4 regions of the Streptomyces sp. NPDC031670 genome follow, and region 3 is predicted to be linked to each of the others. Evidence: riboswitches for the same ligand, from Rfam matches in the RefSeq annotation. Region 3 holds a riboswitch; each other region holds the start of a gene.
The links. A riboswitch is a leader RNA that binds a small molecule or an ion and turns the genes downstream of it on or off. The one in region 3 is predicted to bind cyclic di-AMP.

Region 1 (3,198 bases), on a different contig from region 3:
CACATCGACACCGCCGCTTTCTACTTCTCCCGGGTCCGTTCCGCCAACGAACTGATCAACCGGGCGCTGGCGCCCTACCGGGACGATCTGGTCATCGTCACCAAGGTCGGCCCGGCGCGCGACGCGTCCGGCGCATGGCTCCCCTGGGCGACCCCGGAGCAACTGCGCGGCCAGGTGGAGGAGAACCTGCGCCAGCTCGGCCGCGACCACCTCGACGTGGTCAACCTGCGCCTCAACGGGCCCGGTTCGCTCGCCGAGCACTTCGGCGCACTGGCCGAGCTGCGCGAGGCGGGCCTCATCCGCCACCTGGGCATCTCCAACATCGGGCCCGAGCACCTGGCGGAGGCCCAGGCGATCGCGCCGGTGGTCTGTGTGCAGAACCGGTACGGGCTGGACAGCAGGCGTACGGGCTCCGACGAGGTGCTGCGCCTCTGCGGTGAACAGGGCATCGCGTTCGTCCCCTTCTTCGCCATCGCCGGCGAGGGGCGCGAGAGCGGGGCGGGGCACGGTGGCGGGGACGGCGAGGCGGTCCTCGCGGTCGCCCGCGCGCACGGGGCGACGCCCGCCCAGATCCGCCTCGCCTGGACGCTTCAGCAGGGCGCGCACGTGCTGGCCATCCCGGGGACCGGCAACCCGGACCATCTGGTGGAGAACGTGGCCGCGGGCGCGCTGCGGCTCACGGACGAGGAGATGGCACTGCTGGAGTCGCCGGACGCCTAGATGTCCGGAATGAGCCACGTACAGCCTTTTTCGTTCCTATGTCGTCAATCTATTCATTGGGAATGATAAAGGGGCTTAGCTTTTCTTTTGGGTGCCGCGAGGGGCTGTTCTTTCCCCCGTGGGTGTGCGGAGAAGTCCGCGTGAAGCCGCCAGGAAAAGTGAAGTGGGTCACTCGGGGTGTGCGTGGGCGCGCCCCGGTGACGCGCGTATTCCGTTCCGTGGAAGGCGAGTTGGGGATACGGGGAGAAGTGCGCCCGTATCCCCGTCCGCGGTGGATCTTTCTATCCGGCCGCGGAATGAATTCACGCTCTTGTTTCGGCCGGTCCTATTCGATTACGGTCTCGCTCAAATCCGGATGGACCGCCGAATCCTGCCGCTGTCCGGAAACCTCCCACACACGAAAAGGCAGGAGCGGGGGACCCAGGTAGTCGCCGGATCCGGATGACGGAACGGCTCGGGGTGAAGCCGCGTGCAGCGCGGCCGGGCAGCTCTCGCCCGAACCCGACAGCTCACCTCGCAGGCGAAGGAGAGGAATTCGCCATGCCTGCAAAGGGTAAGCACCGCCGCCCCAAGTCCAGCAGCCTGACCCGCGGTATCGCCGCCGCGGGCACGGGCGGCGCCGCGCTCATCATTCCGGTGATCGGCGCGACGAGCGCCGGTGCCGCACCCTCGGCTGCCCCCCACGCCGGCGCCGTGAGGGCCGCCTCCGCCGTCGCGGCCGTCAAGGGCGCGGTGTCCGCCAAGCCGATCGTCGCGGCCAGGGCCACCGCGGCGAAGGCTGCCCCGACGACCTACTCCGTCGTCGCGGGGGACACCCTCTCCAAGATCGCCCAGGACCTCGATGTGAGCGGCGGCTGGAAGAAGCTGTACCAGGACAACCGCCAGGCCATCGGCGGCAACCCGGCGCTGATCCATCCCGGCCTCGCACTGACGGTGGGTCAGAAGGCCAAGGCCGCCTCCGCCGGCCGCGCCGCCACCCCGGCCCGGGCCGACCGTTCGGCGCGGACGAGCGCGCCGCTCCAGCAGGCGAGCGCCACCGTGACGAAGGCGTACGGCAACGATCTGGACGGCTGGATCCGGCAGTCGCTGGACATCATGGCCCAGCACGGCATCCCCGGCTCCTACGACGGCATCTACCGCAATGTCATGCGCGAGTCGTCGGGCAACCCCTTCGCCATCAACAACTGGGACTCCAACGCCGTCGCCGGCACCCCCTCCAAGGGTCTGCTCCAGGTCATCGACCCCACCTTCCAGGCCTTCCACGTGCCCGGTACCTCGACGGACAGCTACGACCCCGTCGCCAACATCGTCGCCGCCTGCAACTACGCGGCGAAGACGTACGGCTCCATCGACAACGTGAACGGCGCCTACTGACCGAAGGCCTCCCGCTCCCTCCCTTTCGCGCGCGACCCTCAGACCATCTGGTCCATCAGGGACCAGATGGTCTGTTACGGTGGCGTGACCAGGCTCAGGGGAGGACCGCATGCCACGCCCGACGCGCGCCGAACTCGACGCCGAGATCATCGAGGCCGCCGCCGAGCTCTTCACCGCCCAGGGCTACCTCGGCACCTCGGTGCAGGAGATCGCGGACCGGGTCGGCTACTCCAAGACCGGGCTGCTGCACCGTTTCCCCTCCAAGGAACGACTGCTCGCGGCGACCCTCATCGGTCCGCTGACCGAGTTCGCCGCGTTGCGGGCCACCTGGGGCGCCCTGCCGCAGGGGCCCGAGCGCCATCTGCGGGCCTCGGCCGATCTCGTCGACCTGGCGCTGCGCCACCGCTCCCGGCTCGCCCTGCTCTTCAACTCCGGGCTGCCGGTACTGCCCGGCGCGCTCGCCGGGGTGGCGGGCATGGGAGATCTCGGCGACCACCGCACCGAGACGCTGGCCGCCTTCGCCGACGCGGACGACCTGGCGGGCACGATCCGGGCGCAGCTGGCCGTGACCGGCCTGGTCAGCACCGTCGCCGCCCGCCAGGACATACCGGACGAGCTGCTGCGCGCCCCGCTGCTGAGCGCCTTCCGTGCCGCGTGCGGGATCTGCGCGGACCCCGTGACCGGTGAGGGGGCCGCGTGCTGAGGGCGCGTGCCGTGGCGGGCCGGGCGCTGCGGGGGTGGCGCAAGTACGCCGTCGCCGTGGTGGTGCTGGCCGGGCTGGGCGTGGCGGGGGACCGGGCCGCAGCCGCCTGGACGGAACACCGTACGGCCGACGCGTTCCAGAAGGCCCAGGGGCTCACGACCGCACCCCATGTGGAGGTGCACGGTTTCCCCGTACTGACCCAGCTGGCCGGAGGCACGCTCGACCGCGTCGACATCGAGGCCTCCGGCATACCCGCGGGCCGCGACGGCGGCCGGCTCCCGATCACCACGCTGACCGTCGAGCTCGACCGACTGCGCCGCTCCTCCGACGCCTCCGAGGCCCACGCCGCCTCCGCCAGGGCCACCGCCTTCGTGTCCTACCGGGACCTGTCCCACGCGCTC
Region 2 (3,198 bases), on a different contig from region 3:
GCACCGGGCACCCGTAGCGGTCGGCGATGGAGCGCACATGCGCGGTGTACGTCGCCACCTTGCCGCGCAGGTGCTTGAAGACCGGCACCCCGCGCGTGTCGAACCCGGTGGTCACCATCACCGTGGGAATCGTGCTCTTCAGGTCCGCGACCGCGCGCTCGAAGCGCTCGGCCACGTCGTCCGGGTCACTGCCCGGCCGGATGATGTCGTTGCCCCCCGCGCAGAAGGTCACCAGGTCGGGTTTGAGCTCCTTGGCCCGTGGTACCTGCTCCTCGACGATCTGGTCGAGGAGCCTGCCGCGGACCGCGAGATTGGCATAGCGAAAGGCCCCCTCCGGTCGCTGATCTGCCAGTAGCACGGCGAACCTGTCCGCCCAGCCGACGAACGCCCCGTCCGGGCCGGGGTCGCCGACACCTTCCGTGAAGCTGTCGCCGATCGCCGTGTACGACCCGAACGTACCGCTGTTGAATGATCTCGAATCGTCTGCCACGAGACCATATCTTTCCCTTAACGGTGTGACCTACGCGACCGTAAGGAGGGGTTGACGGTGGGTGATATAGACCACCCGGTCAGTTTCCCCCAGCGGGAATACGCCGAATACCCCCGGCTCACCGGACAGTCCGGGTCGGTCAGAGGGTGGCGCCCTGCTGCCTGAGGTAGGCGATCGGGTCGACGTCCGAGCCGTAGTCGGGCGTGGTGCGGATCTCGAAGTGCAGGTGCGGGCCGGTGACGTTGCCGGTGGCACCGGAGAGTCCGAGCTGCTGGCCCGCGGTCACGCTCTGCCCGGCCGAGACGGAGAGCTGCGAGAGGTGGGCGTACTGGGAGTACATGCCGTCCGCGTGCCGGATGACGACCTGGTTGCCGTAGGCGCCGCCCCACCCGGCCGAGACGACCGTACCCGCGCCGACCGCCTTGACCGTGGTGCCGGTCTCGGCCGCGAAGTCGACGCCCGTGTGGTAGCCGCTGGACCACATGGATCCGGCCATGCGGTACGGGGTGCCGATGCTCACGCTGTCGAGGGGCGCGCGGAAACCGGCGGAGGAACCCTGGTCCGCGGTGGTGGAGGCGTGGATGGCCGGGGCGGGCGAAGAGGGCGCCGGGGTGCGGGTCTGGGGGGCCGTCGTCTTCGTGCCGGACTCGTGCGTGCTCGCCGTGCCGGAGCCGTGCGGCGCGCCCGTCTTGGCCTTGGCACCGAGGACCAGCTTCATGCCCGGGCGGATCAGCGCCGGGTCGGAGCCGATGACCTCGCGGTTGTCCCGGTAGAGCCGCTGCCAGCCACCGAGCCGGTGGTCCTCGGCGATCCGCGAGAGGCAGTCGCCGCTCTTGACCTTGTACGTGGTCGGCGCGGCCTGGGGCGCGGCGGCGGCGAGGGTCCCGGCGCTGCGGGTGGCCTGCTGGGGAGCGGTGGCGGGCGCGGCGGTCTGCACCGCGGCGTGCGCTCCGGTGGCACCGAGCAGGGGGATGGCGAGTGCGGCGCCACCCGTACCGGCGGCGACCATGCCCCGGGATATCGGGCTGGACTTGGGACGGCGGTGCTTACCCTTCGCGGGCATGGCGAATTCCTCTCCGGCGCCTGCGAGGTGAGCTGTCGGGTTCGGGCTGGAGCTGCCCGGCCGGGGCACCGGTCATGGTGCTTCGGCTTCACCCCGAGCCGTGCCGGAATTCCGGACGGCGCTTACCTGGGTCCCCCGCTCCTGCCACGCGTGGATGGGTGCGGATTCCGAGCGGTGGCAGGATTCGGCGGTCCACCCGGATTGCGGTGACGGTAAGCGAGCCCGGCGGGCCACGACAAGTGCCGATTTCCTCTCGGCATTCCCGGCCGGGAATTCACACCGGAATTGCGGTCACCCTGCGTGGACCCGCATTCCCAACAGGCCCGGCCGGGCGGGGGAATTCATCGGCGCCCGCCACCACGGAACGTCACGGATATGACGCTGCTCACGGGCAACCTCCCCTTCTCGCCGAGGAGATGGACATGGTCCATCAAATCGCCCAATCCGGACGAACGTTCCACCCACTTCAACCCTCTCGCCCCCTATCGCACATGCTGTCCGTTTTCAGCACATACACGCGAATAGGGGTCTTTACCTTGCTCGCCGCGGGGGCCCTCCTCACCCGCGACCCGCGCCCACCCGCCGGAAGCGGAACAGCGCCGCGTCAAGATCCCCCCGGAGTCCGGTGTCCAGGCCCCGGTGCAGCAGGAGCGCCCCCCTGTGCACGGCACCGGTGTCCAGGCACCGGTAGGCCGCCGCCGGGTCCAGCGCGCGCAGCCGCACGGCCGGGGGCCGCTCCCCGTGGTGCTGGGCCTGGAGGTGGGCCAGGACGACGGTGTCGTCGCCGCGCACGTACTGGACGGCGCTCAGCCCGCCGTCCGGGGGCCGCAGCCGGTACTGCTCCCCCAGCTGCACCACCGGCCGGATCTCCTTGTAGAGATCCACCCACCCGCGCGCCTCGGCCAGTTCGTCCTCGCTCCACCGCGCGAGGTCCCCGCCGATGCCGAGCACCCCGGCCATGGCGCTCAGGAAGCGGAAGCGCAGGCTGCTGCGGCGGCCGTTGAGCAGGGTGTTGGGGCTGTCGGTGACCCAGGCGGCCATCACCCGGGCCGGGTGCAGCTGGCTGAAGCCGTGCTGGATGGCGAGCCGGTCCAGCGGGTCGGTGTTGTCGGAGGTCCACACCTGGTCGGTACGGGAGAGAATGCCGAGGTCGATCCGGCCGCCGCCGCCCGAGCAGGACTCGAAGTCGACCGCCGGGTGGGCCGTCCGCAGCCGGTCGAGGAGTCCGTACAGCGCGCGTACGTGATCGATCCAGAGCCGCTGCGGATATGCCTCGCCCGGCCAGCCCGCGTCGCTGAAGCAGCGGTTGAAGTCCCACTTCACATAGTCGACGGGCACCTCGGTGAGCAGCCCGTCCAGCCGCTCCCAGAGGTACTCCTGGACGTCCGGGCGGGCGAGGTTGAGGACGAGCTGATTGCGGAACTCGGTGCGCCGCCGGCCGCTGTGGTGCTGCACCCACTCCGGACGCGCCCGGTACAGCGCGCTGTCGGGGTTGACCATCTCCGGCTCGACCCAGATCCCGAACCGCATGCCCAGCGCGTGCACGTCGTCCGCGAGCGGCTTCAGCCCGCGGGGGAAGCGGCCGGGGTCGGGCGTCCAGTCGCCGAGCCCGGCCGCGTCGTGGGCGCGGCCGGTGAACCAGCCG
Region 3 (3,198 bases):
GAGGCCCTTGAACGCGGGGTGCCCGCCGCCCTTGGTGGCGAGCACGACGTCCTCGCGGTTGCCGCGCGCCGCCAGCCACCGGCCGATGATCCGCTCGGACTCGCCGCCCTCGTTGCCCGGCGCCCACGCGGAGTACACGTCGGCGGTGTCCACGAAGTTGCCGCCCGCCTCGGTGTACGCGTCGAGCACCGCGAACGAGGCGGCCTCGTCGGCGGTCCAGCCGAAGACGTTGCCGCCCAGGGCGAGCGGGAAGACGGACAGGTCGGAGGAGCCGAGCGGGCGCAGAGAGGTCATGGAGGGTGAACGGAGCGGCGGGGCACGGCTATTCCGCACCCCCGCAACCCCCGGGCCGCGCGCGGGTCAGGGGGTGAGGCCCTTGGACCGCAGCCACGTCATCGGGTCGACGCCGGTGCCGTCCGGGGTGTGCACCTCCAGGTGCAGATGCGGGCCCGTCACATTGCCGGTGGCGCCGACGCGGCCGATCGTCTCGCCCGTCGTCACCTTCTGCCCGGCGCTGACCGCGATGGAGGACTGGTGGCAGTACCAGAGCTCCGAGCCGTCCTCCAGCTCGACGACCGTGCGGTAGCCGTACGAGCCGGACCAGCCCGCGGACTTGACCGTGCCGCCGTGGACCGCCTTGAGGGGGGTGCCGGTGGGGGCGGCGAAGTCGAGGCCGGTGTGGTGGCCGGAGGACCACATCGAGCCGGCCTCGCCGAAGGTGGAGGTGATCGTGTACGAGGCGACCGGGAGCGAGTAGCTCTTGGCGAGCTCGGCCAGCCGCTCCTCCTCGGCCTTCTTCGCGGCGGCCTCCTCGGCGGCCTTCTTCGCCGCCTCGGCCTTCTGCCGGGCGGCGCTCTGCGCGGACTTCGCCTCGGCCGCCGCCTGCTGCGCCGCGGTCTTCTCGGCGGCTGCCCTCGCCTCGGCCTCGGCGTTGTTCTGCTGCTGCTCGGCCTGCTGGAGGATGCGGGCGCGCAGGGCCTCACCGGCGCCCGTGGCGCCCTGTTCGGCGGCGGCCCGGGAGACGCCCGCCATGGTGAGGGGCGCGTCGGCGACGGATCTGTCGGCCCGGGCGGCCGGAGAGGCGTCGCCGGTGTCGTCGCCCGTGTCGTCGCCCGCGATGTCGGCGATCAGTGCGCCGACGCCCGGCAGGGACTTCACATCGGGGAGATTGTCCGCGACGGAGTCGGGCAGGGATATGGAGACCGGCGGCTTGGTCTGCGCACTGGCCATGCCGCCCGCGCCGACGGCCGCGATGACGCCGACGCCGAGGACGGTGGAGCTGCGGGCGAGGCCGCCGCGCTGCTTGATGACGCGGTGCCGGCCGCGCACCGAGGCCACGGACTCCTCCGTGGGGTTCCACTCCTCCCACACGCCGGTGTCGCTGGGCGCGGTCCCGTACGGGGTGACGGGGGGAAGCGGCGGGGTGCCGAGGGCAGGCTCGTTGGACGCCACGGGGGCGCTCCTTTCCTTCCTTCTCGCCTACCGGGTCAGCGGTGGGGGGTCCCCCCTGCTCCTTGAGAGCTTGGGGGAGGATTCGGAGCAGGAAGGTCTCCTACGGGCACCTTTTCGACGGTACGAAGGTGCTCGATTCACCCCAGGTGGTGGTTCCCCGGTTCCCTTGCGGAATTCGGCGCGTGCGCACGGTGCCGCCTCTACGACGGCTGGGACGACCGCGCTGCGTTATCGAACGTTAATAGACAGGCGGACCGGATTCCAAGCCGTTCCGGGCAATCGCCCGGGACAGCCGCTGATGGTGCGTCAATTCCGGTGCGTAAGGACGCCGTTCGGCCACGGACGGTCACGGCACCACCGGCATCGTCCGCCGCCGCTCCGGCTGCCCCGCCGCGGGCCGCCCGACCGCCAGCAGCGCCATGTCGTCGTTCGCGCCCCCGCCCGTATGTCTGCGCACATCGTCGACGAGCGCGTCCAGGACCTGTTCCGGCCCCGGGAAGATCCGGCCGCGCAGCCGCTCGTGCGGGTCGTAGAAGACCCCGGGCGGCTCCACCGAACGCGCCTCGGAGAGGCCGTCCGTGTAGAGGAGCAGCGTCGCCCCGAGCGGGAAGGGGTAGGTGTCCGCCCGGTCCGGCCACACCCCGAGCTCCGCCATCCCCAGCGGCAGCGCGGGGTCGGACGGGGTGAGCGCGTCGAGCGCCCCGTCGGCGTGGAGGAGCAGCGGTTCGGGGTGGCCCCGGTTCACCAGCCGTACGGTCGTGGCGCCGTGCGGGATCTCGGCGAGCACGGCCGTGGTGAACCCCTCGAAGGCGTCCAGACCGTCGCGCCGGGTGCCCTCGCGGGTCAGCGCGCGCTCCAGCCGCCCGGCCACCGCCTCCAGCGTCGTCTCCTGCTCGGCCGCCTCCCGGAACGCCCCGATCACCACGGCCACCGCCTCGACCGCCTCCAGCCCCTTGCCCCGGACGTCCCCGACGACCAGGCGCACCCCGTACGGCGTGTCCTGGACGGCGAAGAGGTCCCCGCCGATGAACGCCCCGGCCTGGGCCGCCTCGTACCGCGCGGCCACCTGGAGGCCGCCGATCCGCGCGGCGGGCCTGGGCAGGACGGCGCGCTGGGCGGTCTCCGCGATGACCCGCGCCGAGGCCAGGCGTTCGCCGCTGCGGCGCAGCATGCGGTTGGTGAGCAGGGCCAGGGCGCCGACGGTGGTGACGGTGAACAGTTCGCTGACCGCCTCCCCGGTGCTGGGGATGTCGTGGAGGTACTCGGTGAGCAGCACCGCCCCGACCGCGGAGGTGCTCGCGACGGCGGTGCCGAGGGGGCCGAAGAAGGGGGCCGCGATCAGCGGGGCCGCGGCGAACAGGGCCGCCGCGGTCAGATCGGGCGGGGTCGCCACGTCGAGGACGACCCCGGCAACGAGCAGCAGCGCGGGCAGGGCACGCACCAGGGCCGGGCGCCGGGAGCCCTCCCGGCCGCCGCCGTCCGATCGCTGCCGCACCCGTGGTCTCCCGCCCGTCCGCAGGCCGCCGGCGTTCCCGCGCGCCCCACTCAGGGTGCCGGGCCCGGCGGCCCGCCGCGAACGCTCCTCGGCCAACCGGGTGCGCCGCGCGCCCCTCAGTGCCGGTCGGCGCCCGTGCCGATCAGCCGCGCCCGGCAGCGGCGGGGCCCGGGCCGGCCGTGGACGCAGGCCCCCCGGGCGTGGCGCCGGACCGCCGGACCGCCGGGCACGGCGGCGGCGGCGCCCCTGGC
Region 4 (3,198 bases), on a different contig from region 3:
GCAGCACGGAAGAACCCCGCCGAATCACTTCTTTGTATACGGCGACCTTGTTAAGCACGGACGCTCGCGGTGTTTACTGCATGTTGCGGGATCCTCACGTCCGCCGGACGCCGCAGCCGATGGGCGGAAAACGCGCGCTCGGCGTGGCGGGCGGCCAGCGACCTGGCCCGTTCGGCGTCGCCGCGCGCCAGCGCGTCCACGATCGCCGCGTGCTCCGCCCAGCACTCGGCGGGCAGCGCCGGCCGCTCCACCACGTACATCCAGGCGATCTTGTGTCGCAGCTGGGTGAGCAGCGCGATGAGGCCGGGGCTGCCGGAGGCCTGGGCGAGCGTCTCGTGGAACCAGCCGTCCAGCGAGCGCAGATCCTCGCCCTGGGCCCGCCGGACACGGTCCTGGCCGAGCCTGACCAGCCCGCGCAGCACCTTCAGATGGGCCTCGGTGCGCCGGGCGGCGGCGCGCGAGGCGGCCAGCGGCTCCAGCATGGCGCGCAGTTCGAGCAGGTCGGCCGCCTCCTGCTCGGTCGGCTCGGCGACGCAGGCACCGGCGTGCCGGCGCGTGGTGACGAACCCCTCGGACTCCAGCGTGCGCAGCGCCTCGCGGACCGGGACGCGGGAGACCCCGTACCGCCGTGCGAGCACTTCCTCGGTGAGCCGGCTGCCGCGCGCGAAGAGCCCCGCGACGATGTCGTCGCGGATTGCCGTGCATACCGATTGCGCGGGAATGCGCATGACCGAACCTCCGCCTTAATCCCCGCGAAACGCGGTCGATCGACGCCTGTTCGGCGACTCTATTCCAGCGCCTGTTAATTCCCGGTGACGTGCCGTATGCAATGCATATCTTTTGGCCACCGGCGGGGTACGTGCGCCGGACGGCACGCCGAAGCCCCCGGCGCGACGCGGCGGGGGCTTGCGGTTCGGTGCGGGGACGGCCGGGTCAGACGTTGACGCCGTGCGAGCGCAGGTACGCCATCGGGTCGATGTCCGAGCCGTACGTCGGGGCCGTGCGGGCCTCGAAGTGGAGGTGCGGGCCGGTGGTGTTGCCGGTGTTGCCGGAGAGGGCGATCTGCTGGCCCGGCTCGACGCGCTGGCCGACGTACACCCCGATGGACGAGAGGTGGCCGTACTGCGTGTACGTGCCGTCGTTCATCCGGATCACGATGTTGTTGCCGTAGGCGCCGCCCCAGCCCGCCTCGACGACGGTGCCCAGGCCGACCGCGTGCACCGGGGTGCCCTCGCCCGCGTGGAAGTCGATGCCGGTGTGGCTGCCGGAGGACCAGATCGAGCCGCCGGTCTTGTAGCCGGTGGAGACGTAACCGCCCTCGATCGGGGCGACGAAGGAGTTGAGGCGCTTACGCTCGGCCTCGCGGGCGGCGCGCTCCTTGGCGGCGCGCTCCTCCTTGGCCCTCGCCTCGGCCTTGCGCTTCGCCTCGGCGGCGGCGCGGGCCTTGTCGGCGGCGTGCTTCTGGGCGGCGGCCTGGGCGTCGATCCGGTCGGCGAGGGAGTCACCGATCACGATGGCCTGGGTGATGCCGGTGTCCTCGACCGAGGCGGCGGCGGGCGCCGAGCTGTCGGCGGCCATGGCCGGCGAGGCGAGGGTGCCCACGACTCCGGCGGTGGCGAGGGTGGCGATGCCCGCTATGTTCGCGCTCTTGCGCGACACGGCGCTGGGCCGACGGTGCTTCCCGGTGGCACGGGTGAACGCCATGGAGAGGCGGTTCCTTTCCTTCCATCTCGCCTACCGGGTTAGCTGACGGGTTCGGAGCTGGAAGGTCTCCTACGGGCCCCTCCGCGGGACGGAGGCGTCCGATTCACCCCAGGGACTGAGTGGGTCCCCGGCTCCCCTGGCTCGCGCCAGTTGGGGACTCGGCGATGACTGTCCGGTGCCGCGGCTGCGACGGGTGGTGACGGACAGCCGGACTGACGCTAGACGGCTGATCTTTCAATCACCAAACAGACACGACTTTTTGTTGCGCACGCCACATGACAGACAGGCAACCTCCCCAACAAAACGGGCATAAAGGGGGACCCCGGTGGCCACTCGGCCACCGGGGTCCTCACCCGAATCGTCCGCCCGTCCTCGGCGGACGGCTCAATCAGCCCGCCACGACGGTGACTTCACCGATTCCGAGGGCCTTGACGGGCTCCTCGATCTGCGCCGCGTCTCCGACGAGGACCGTCACCAGACGGTCCACCGGGAAGGCGCTGACGACCGCGGCCGTGGCCTCCACGGTGCCGGTGTCGGCCAGGCGCGCGTACAACTGCGCCTGGAAGTCGTCCGGGAGGTGCTGCTCGACCTGGTCGGCCAGCGTCCCGGCGACGGCGGCGGCCGTCTCGTACTTCAGCGGGGCCACACCCACCAGGTTCTGCACGGCGGTCTCGCGCTCGGCGTCCGTCAGCCCCTCGGCGGCGAGCTTGCGCAGCACCGTCCACAGGTCGTCCAGGGCCGGGCCGGTGTTGGGCGTGTCCACCGAGCCGCTGATGGCGAGCATGGCGGCGCCGGTGCCCTCCGGACCGGAGCGCAGCACCTGGCCGTACGAGCGCACTCCGTAGGTGTAGCCCTTCTCCTCGCGCAGGACGCGGTCCAGGCGGGAGGTGAGCGTGCCGCCCAGGCAGTACGTCCCGAGGACCTGGGCGGGCCAGACGCGGTCGTGGCGGTCCGGACCGATCCGGCCGATCAGGAGCTGCGTCTGGACGGCGCCCGGCCGGTCCACGATGACCACGCGGCCGGTGTCGTCGGCGGTGACCGGCGGCATCGGACGCTCCTCGGCCGGGGTGCCGGTCCAGGCGCCCAGGGTGTCCGCCAGGATGGCGTCCAGGTCGGTGGCGCCCAGATCGCCCACGACCACCGCGGTGGCCGCGGCGGGGCGTACGTACGCCTCGTAGAAGGCCCGTACCGCCGCGGCGTCGATCCGCGCGACGGTCTCCTCGGTGCCCTGGCGCGGGCGGGACATGCGCGCACTGGCCGGGAAGAGCTCCCGGGAGAGCTGCTGGGCGGCGCGGCGCGCCGGGTTGGCCAGCTCGTGCGGGATCTCGTCGAGGCGGTTGCGCACCAGGCGGTCGACCTCGGCGTCGGCGAACGCGGGGGCCCGCAGCGCCTCCGCGAGCAGCCCGAGCGCCTTGGGGAGCCGGGAGACCGGCACCTCCAGGGAGACCCGGACGCCCGGGTGGTCCGCGTGCGCGTCCAGGGTGGCGCCGCAGC

Region 1: linked by a shared signal. The riboswitch ahead of ACZ5ID_RS11520 (transglycosylase SLT domain-containing protein) and the one ahead of ACZ5ID_RS07050 (M23 family metallopeptidase) in region 3 are both predicted to bind cyclic di-AMP.
Region 2: linked by a shared signal. The riboswitch ahead of ACZ5ID_RS19740 (M23 family metallopeptidase) and the one ahead of ACZ5ID_RS07050 (M23 family metallopeptidase) in region 3 are both predicted to bind cyclic di-AMP.
Region 4: linked by a shared signal. The riboswitch ahead of ACZ5ID_RS00755 (M23 family metallopeptidase) and the one ahead of ACZ5ID_RS07050 (M23 family metallopeptidase) in region 3 are both predicted to bind cyclic di-AMP.

Annotation. Positions count from the first base shown of each region.
Region 1 covers NZ_JBVILC010000004.1:450,155-453,352, reverse strand. The annotation lists gene ACZ5ID_RS11525 (oxidoreductase) at 1-720, shown strand, start outside; cyclic di-AMP (ydaO/yuaA leader) riboswitch at 1,072-1,256, shown strand; gene ACZ5ID_RS11520 (transglycosylase SLT domain-containing protein) at 1,261-2,094, shown strand; gene ACZ5ID_RS11515 (TetR/AcrR family transcriptional regulator) at 2,204-2,797, shown strand; gene ACZ5ID_RS11510 (LmeA family phospholipid-binding protein) at 2,791-3,198, shown strand, end outside.
Region 2 covers NZ_JBVILC010000009.1:313,931-317,128, forward strand. The annotation lists gene ACZ5ID_RS19735 (SGNH/GDSL hydrolase family protein) at 1-490, opposite strand, end outside; gene ACZ5ID_RS19740 (M23 family metallopeptidase) at 630-1,553, opposite strand; cyclic di-AMP (ydaO/yuaA leader) riboswitch at 1,558-1,724, opposite strand; gene ACZ5ID_RS19745 (alpha-galactosidase) at 2,112-3,198, opposite strand, start outside.
Region 3 covers NZ_JBVILC010000002.1:649,741-652,938, reverse strand. The annotation lists gene ACZ5ID_RS07055 (aldo/keto reductase) at 1-294, opposite strand, end outside; gene ACZ5ID_RS07050 (M23 family metallopeptidase) at 361-1,452, opposite strand; cyclic di-AMP (ydaO/yuaA leader) riboswitch at 1,462-1,643, opposite strand; gene ACZ5ID_RS07045 (PP2C family protein-serine/threonine phosphatase) at 1,799-3,001, opposite strand; gene ACZ5ID_RS07040 (hypothetical protein) at 3,064-3,198, opposite strand, start outside.
Region 4 covers NZ_JBVILC010000001.1:171,598-174,795, reverse strand. The annotation lists gene ACZ5ID_RS00760 (GntR family transcriptional regulator) at 51-728, opposite strand; gene ACZ5ID_RS00755 (M23 family metallopeptidase) at 934-1,704, opposite strand; cyclic di-AMP (ydaO/yuaA leader) riboswitch at 1,717-1,878, opposite strand; gene ACZ5ID_RS00750 (M16 family metallopeptidase) at 2,093-3,198, opposite strand, start outside.